2 regions of the Pseudomonas sp. ASL8 genome follow, and region 1 is predicted to be linked to the other one. Evidence: predicted binding sites of a transcription regulator. Region 1 holds the regulator's gene; the other holds the start of a gene.
What was found. The regulator FliA, encoded in region 1, starts transcription of late flagellar genes. The targets are predictions, from matches to a motif close to CTAAAGTTTNNNNNNNNNNNGCCGNTAA.
Positions count from the first base shown of each region.

Region 1 (3,416 bases):
CAGCACTGCGTCTGCAGCTGGAAAGCCTCGCCGGGCGTGGTATCAAGGCGCGTAATTATCTGGTGCTGGCAACAACCAGCCAGAAACAGGTCCTTACTGCGGCATACCACAGCTACAAACGCTGCGGTCTGGCCGGCTGCATTCTCACCAAGCTGGATGAAACCGCCAGCTTGGGTGAGGTGTTAAGCCTGGCAATCAGTCATGAATTACCGGTGGCCTATCTGACGGATGGGCCACGGATACCGGATGATTTGCACTTGCCGCGCCGGCACCAATTGGTGAGTCGAGCGGTCAGTGTGCAAATGCAGGAAGAGCCGAGCGAGGAAGCTATGGCGGATATGTTCGCGGATCTTTATCACAGCCCGAACAAAAGGGTTGGGTAAAGCAAGACACTGGAATGTACCTACATCATGGTCTGCCTTGCTTTGTTCTCTCAACGAACTCGCAGTCAGTAATGTGGCCTCGGTCTAAGCAACACAAGGTAAAGAAATAACATGGGCAGCATGCATCCCGTACAGGTTATCGCGGTGACCGGTGGCAAAGGTGGCGTCGGCAAGACCAACGTGTCAGTGAATCTATCACTGGCTCTGGCTGAGCTCGGTCGGCGCGTCATGCTGCTGGATGCCGACCTGGGTCTGGCTAATGTCGATGTGTTACTCGGCTTGACCCCCAAACGTACCCTCGCCGACGTTATCGAAGGACGCTGCGAGCTTCGCGACGTGCTGCTTCAGGGCCCAGGCGGGATTCGTATCGTGCCGGCTGCGTCCGGCACCCAGAGCATGGTTCACCTGACGCCAGCACAGCATGCCGGGCTGATCCAGGCGTTCAGTGATATCGGCGATAACCTCGATGTGCTGGTGATTGACACAGCCGCGGGCATCGGTGAATCGGTCGTCAGCTTCGTGCGCGCTGCCCAGGAAGTATTGCTGGTGGTGTGTGATGAGCCGACCTCGATCACCGACGCTTACGCGCTGATCAAGCTGCTCAACCGCGATTACGGGATGAACCGCTTCCGGGTGCTTGCCAACATGGCACAAAGCCCTCAGGAAGGCCGCAATCTGTTCGCCAAGTTGACCAAGGTCACTGATCGCTTCCTGGATGTCGCCCTACAATACGTCGGCGCCGTGCCTTACGACGAATGCGTGCGCAAAGCCGTGCAGAAGCAGCGCGCTGTGTATGAAGCGTTCCCGCGCTCGAAGTGCTCCCTGGCATTCAAAGCCATCGCGCAGAAAGTCGACACGTGGCCGTTGCCGGCCAACCCGCGCGGGCATCTGGAATTTTTCGTTGAGCGGCTCGTACATCCAGCGAGTGCAGGACCGGTGCTATGACAGCCAGCGGCTATCGCATGTACAGCAAGGCGTCAAAAGACTCCCAGTACGAGCTGATCGAGCGTTATGCGCCGCTGGTCAAACGCATCGCTTATCACCTGCTGGCGCGTTTGCCAGCCAGTGTGCAGGTCGAGGACCTGATCCAGGCAGGCATGATTGGCCTGCTGGAAGTCTCGACCAAGTACGACGCCACCAAGGGTGCGAGTTTCGAGACCTATGCCGGGATTCGTATTCGTGGCGCCATGCTCGATGAAGTGCGCAAGGGCGATTGGGCCCCGCGTTCGGTGCATCGCAATACACGCATGGTCAGTGACGCAATTCGGGCAATTGAAGCTAAAACCGGTCGTGACGCTAAAGATCACGAAGTTGCGGCCGAACTCCAATTGAGTCTCGATGATTATTACGGGATTTTGAATGACACCTTGGGCAGCCGACTGTTCAGTTTCGACGATCTGTTGCAGGACGGCGAACATGAAGGGCTGCACGAGGACGGCGCAAGCGCTCACCTTGAGCCGTCGCGCGATCTGGAAGATGAACGCTTCCAGGCCGCGTTGGCAGATGCGATAGCCAATTTGCCGGAGCGTGAGCGACTGGTATTGGCGCTGTACTACGACGAGGAGCTGAACCTCAAGGAAATTGGTGAAGTGTTGGGGGTCAGCGAGTCGCGGGTCAGCCAGTTACACAGCCAGTGCGCAGCTCGTTTGCGAGGGCGTTTGGGGGAATGGCGAGCGCGTTGACAGACAGTGCGTGGCCCTTGGTGGTTTCGCGCTATCTGCAGGCCGGCTGTGCAAAGCGTTGCGTGCGAAGAAGATAAGACTAGGCAGGAGCCGGTCAGTCAGGGTCCTGTAAAGCCTGCTGTGCCAGCGTCCCGACCTGTTGATTTACCAAGCTCGTCGTCGTTTTCGTGCAGCCGTTGTGTGCTGCGCCGGTTTTTGATTGAACAGCGTATTCAGGTGCTGAATGCGTTAAAGACTGCTTGGAGGTCGAATTGAACAAGAACATGAAAATCCTCATCGTTGATGACTTCTCAACGATGCGGCGGATCATAAAAAACCTGTTGCGTGACCTGGGGTTTACCAATACGGCTGAAGCGGATGACGGGACTACCGCGTTGCCGATGCTGCAAAGCGGGAGCTTCGACTTTTTGGTGACTGACTGGAACATGCCTGGCATGTCCGGCATCGATCTGTTGCGTCATGTGCGTGCAGATGAACGCCTCAAGCATCTACCGGTGTTGATGGTAACGGCTGAAGCCAAGCGTGATCAGATCATCGAAGCCGCTCAGGCTGGTGTGAACGGTTATGTGGTCAAGCCTTTCACGGCTCAAGTGCTGAAAGAAAAGATCGAAAAGATCTTCGAGCGCGTCAATAGCTGATGTTTGCCGCGAGGGCTCTATGGAGCACACAGAATCGTCATCGGGCGACTTTGAGTCGACCCTGAAAAAACACGCACACGAGTTGGTCGATAGCCTTGAAAAGGGCCGGTTCGGCGATGCGGCGCAACTGATTAACGAGCTTAACAAGGCCCGCGACAGCGGCCTGTATCAAGAAGTCGGCAAACTTACCCGCGAACTGCACAGTGCGATCGTCAACTTTCAGATTGACCCGAACACGCCGCAAGCCGAAGAAGTCTCGCAGATCAATGATGCTACCGAGCGGCTGTCCTATGTGGTCAGGCTGACTGAGGCAGCGGCCAACCGCACCATGGATCTGGTGGAACTCAGTACACCGTTGGTGAACGGAGTTGGCGCCGAGGCTGCAGCCCTGAGTGCCGATTGGGGACGCTTCATGCGTCGCGAAGTCGGTGCTGAAGAATTTCGTGAACTGGCCCGACGTGTCGATGGTTTTTTGACGCGCAGCGAAAAGGAAACCCGGGAAGTGTCGGGCCACCTCAACGATATTTTGCTGGCTCAGGATTACCAGGACCTTACCGGTCAGGTGATCAAGCGCGTGACCCAGTTGGTTACGGAAGTTGAAAGCAACCTGCTCAAGCTGGTGCTGATGGCCAGTCAGGTCGATCGCTTTGCCGGGATCGAACATGACCATCAATCGATGCGCGCAGAAAAAGAACAAGAAAAACATCTGTCTC
Region 1 is NZ_CM155278.1:5,560,007-5,563,422, reverse strand. Features, by position in the region: gene flhF (flagellar biosynthesis GTPase FlhF) at 1-383, shown strand, start outside; gene fleN (flagellar synthesis regulator FleN) at 495-1,328, shown strand; gene fliA (RNA polymerase sigma factor FliA) at 1,325-2,065, shown strand; gene AC1MEA_RS25505 (chemotaxis response regulator CheY) at 2,329-2,703, shown strand; gene AC1MEA_RS25500 (protein phosphatase CheZ) at 2,723-3,416, shown strand, end outside.

Region 2 (3,416 bases), 260 kb from region 1:
TACGGTGGGTTCCACCCGGGACGCAGCCCTGCTCAAGATAGAAATCGACACTGGCCAGACGCGGCACGGCGGCAAAATCGAGGCGCGCTGTCAGCTGGCTACCGTCGGCCATTTCCACCAAATGGCCGAGCAGGCCAAAACCGGTGACATCGGTCATCGCCTTGACCCCCTGCAGCTTCCCGAAACGGCTACCCGGCTTATTCAGTGCACACATCATGTCGCGCGCCACCCCTTGATCCTCTGCGCGCAACACACCCTTCTTCTCGGCCGTGGTGAGAATACCGATGCCCAACGGCTTGGTCAGATAGAGCTTGCAGCCTTCGGTCGCGGTGTCATTGCGCTTCATGAAACGCTTCTCGACCAATCCCGTCACTGCCAGACCAAAAATAGGCTCCGGCGTATCGATCGAATGCCCACCCGCCAGCGGGATGCCCGCAGCATCACAGGCTGCACGCCCGCCGCGAATCACTTCACGGGCAACTTCCGGCGCCAGCACATTGACCGGCCAGCCCAGAATCGCAATCGCCATCAACGGATCACCGCCCATGGCGTAGATATCGCTGATGGCATTAGTGGCCGCAATCCGCCCGAAATCGTACGGATCATCCACGATAGGCATGAAGAAGTCGGTGGTCGACACCACACCGCGCTCCTCATCGATGGCGTACACCGCCGCGTCGTCGCGCGATGCATTGCCAACCCAGAGCTTTGGATCAAGGTTCTGTGCACCACTGCCGGCCAGAATCACCTCCAGCACCTGTGGAGAGATCTTGCAGCCGCAACCTGCACCGTGACTGTACTGGGTAAGGCGAATCGGCGAGCTCATCTGTGCACCTCTGAATATCAAGTGCCCCGATTCTAACAGAGCGGCCAAGCGAGGTAGGCGCTTACATTCCTCCCACACTGTATATTGGCCAAAATTCAAGTTTGAGCTTTTCTCTGAAGAAAAAGTTCAACACCCTCCTGACGGCCTTGATGCCTTATTGTAAAAATACTCAGCCGGATAAACAATACCGGCACGAAAGTATCAAATAGCCATCTTTGAAAGTCGATGCGCCTCCAGAGCTTTTTGTTGAATGCCTAACTACAGCTGACCGCCACGGCGCAGTTACAGGTATGTACTCAGCACGAGTATTCGTTAGGGGATCACTCTGAAAGCGTGTAGCTTTACACTATTACAGACCCATATTTTTTGGACACACTGCCCGTGCGAACTGCCCGCTCCATCACTGCCGTAGAGCAGATATTTCCTGTTCAACAACGCCTTATTTCAGCAACTGATACCAGCGGAAAAATCACTTATTGCAATAGCGAATTCGCCCAGATAAGCGGTTACTCTCAAGCAGAGCTGATCGGTAGCCCTCACAACCTGGTGCGCCACCCCGATATGCCTCCTGCTGTTTTTGCGCTGATGTGGCGTTATTTGAAAGCGGGAAAAAGCTGGATGGGCGTTGTAAAAAATCGCTGTAAGAACGGAGATTTTTATTGGGTCAGCGCGTACGTAACCCCTATTCTTGAAGAGGGTAAGTTAGTCGGTTATGAGTCCGTCAGGGTCAAGCCGACACGGCAGCAGATAGACCGCGCACATCGGTTGTATGAGCGGTTGCGAGCCGGTAAAAATGCCGTTTCAAAAAAACATCACCTGGCGGCTTTTACCGGTCAAATGCTTGTCCCCGCGAGCGCCGCCGTTCTCGCTATTGGCGCCGCTAATTACCTGCCCAGTCCGATAGCCCACGCCGTGACCGTCGGGTTATTTTTAATCGTTGGTGCATGGTCATATAAACGGATCGGGCATCAACTAAAGCACATCATTGAAAGCGCCCCTGACGCGTTTACAGACCCGGTGAGCGCGCTCACCTATAGCGACGCATATGGTCCGTCGGCGCAGCTGGAGATGATATTGATCAGTGAAGACGCCCGGCTCAAGACCGCCCTCACGCGCCTGAGCGATCTCGCGGCCCAAGTGTCCGAGGCGGCTGCACATTCCTCACTGCTTTCCAGCCAGACTGAACAGGCTTTGCTTGAGCAAAGAGCCGAAACTGACATGACGGCCGCCGCCATGACTCAAATGGCTGCGTCGATCAACGAGGTGTCCAGTCATGTGCAACACACCGCACATGAGGCACAAACAGCACATGAACTGGCTCAACGGGCTGACGAAGTGGCCGGGACGTCCAGAGAAGCCATTCAACTGCTGGCAAGCACTGTGACCAACATCAGCAACGCCGTGGATAACCTGGCCAACGAAACCCAGCAGATCATGAGCGCTGCCGGGATGATTCAATCCATTGCCGATCAAACCAACCTGCTTGCCCTCAACGCCGCCATTGAAGCGGCCAGAGCGGGTGAACAGGGTCGGGGCTTTGCAGTAGTCGCCGATGAGGTCCGCGCCCTGGCCGGCAAAACCCGCGAATCAACCCAGCAAATTCAACGCGTCATTGAAACCCTGAAAAAGGGTGCCGATGAGGCTGTCAGCATCGCCAGGTTGGGCATCAACGAGGCTGACCACGGTGTTCTGCAGGTCATTGAGGCGCAAGAGGCGCTCCAGGGCATCCGTGAGGCCGTTGAGCGCATCAGCAGCATGAGCCATCAAATGGCAGCGGCTTCAGAAGAGCAAGCCCATGTCGCTGAAGACATAGCCCGGCAAATCAACAATGTCGCAGGGACCGTTGAGAAAACAGCGAGCAATGCACAGGCAGCCGTGATGCGTGGCAACGAACTGGAAAGTACATCTCGTGGTTTGCGCGCGCTGGTTGAACGGTTTAACAGGTGACCCGTTGCAGGAACACCGTGTGTGGGAGAGGTCTATAAAATGACCTCGTCCTTTGCAGGCCTCACTGTCCGGCGATAAATGCCGGTGCTCATCCACCTTTTTTAGCCGGGTGGATGAGCCAATACAGTGTATGCCGGGCCTGTTATCAGACTTTCACGATCCAGCCTTCTGGCGCTTCGATATCGCCTGTTTGCACGCCCGTGAGTTCGTTATAGAGCCGTTGAGTCACGGGCCCTACTTCTTCTTCACTGTAGAACACGTGTAACTTATCCTGGTATTCGATACCGCCAATCGGTGTAATCACCGCAGCCGTACCGCAGGCGCCAGCTTCCTTGAACTCATCAATGCGGTCGATAAACACATCGCCCTCGATAACTTTCAGGCCCAGGCGAGTCTGCGCCAGCTCGATCAACGACAAGCGGGTAATGCCTGGCAATACCGAAGGCGACTTCGGTGTAATGAACTCATCATTGCGCGTAATTGCAAAGAAGTTAGCGGAACCCACTTCTTCGATCTTCGAATGCGTTTGAGGGTCGAGGTAGATGCAATCGGCAAAGTGGCGCTTCTTGGCTTCTGCGCCGGGCATCAGGCTCGCAGCATAGTTACCGCCCACCTTGGCAGCCCCCGTACCATTGGGTGCTGC
Region 2 is NZ_CM155278.1:5,295,858-5,299,273, forward strand. Features, by position in the region: gene selD (selenide, water dikinase SelD) at 1-826, opposite strand, end outside; gene AC1MEA_RS24240 (methyl-accepting chemotaxis protein) at 1,208-2,773, shown strand; gene AC1MEA_RS24245 (branched-chain amino acid aminotransferase) at 2,919-3,416, opposite strand, start outside.
Region 2: the regulator FliA is predicted to act here: its motif matches at 1,085-1,112, upstream of AC1MEA_RS24240 (methyl-accepting chemotaxis protein).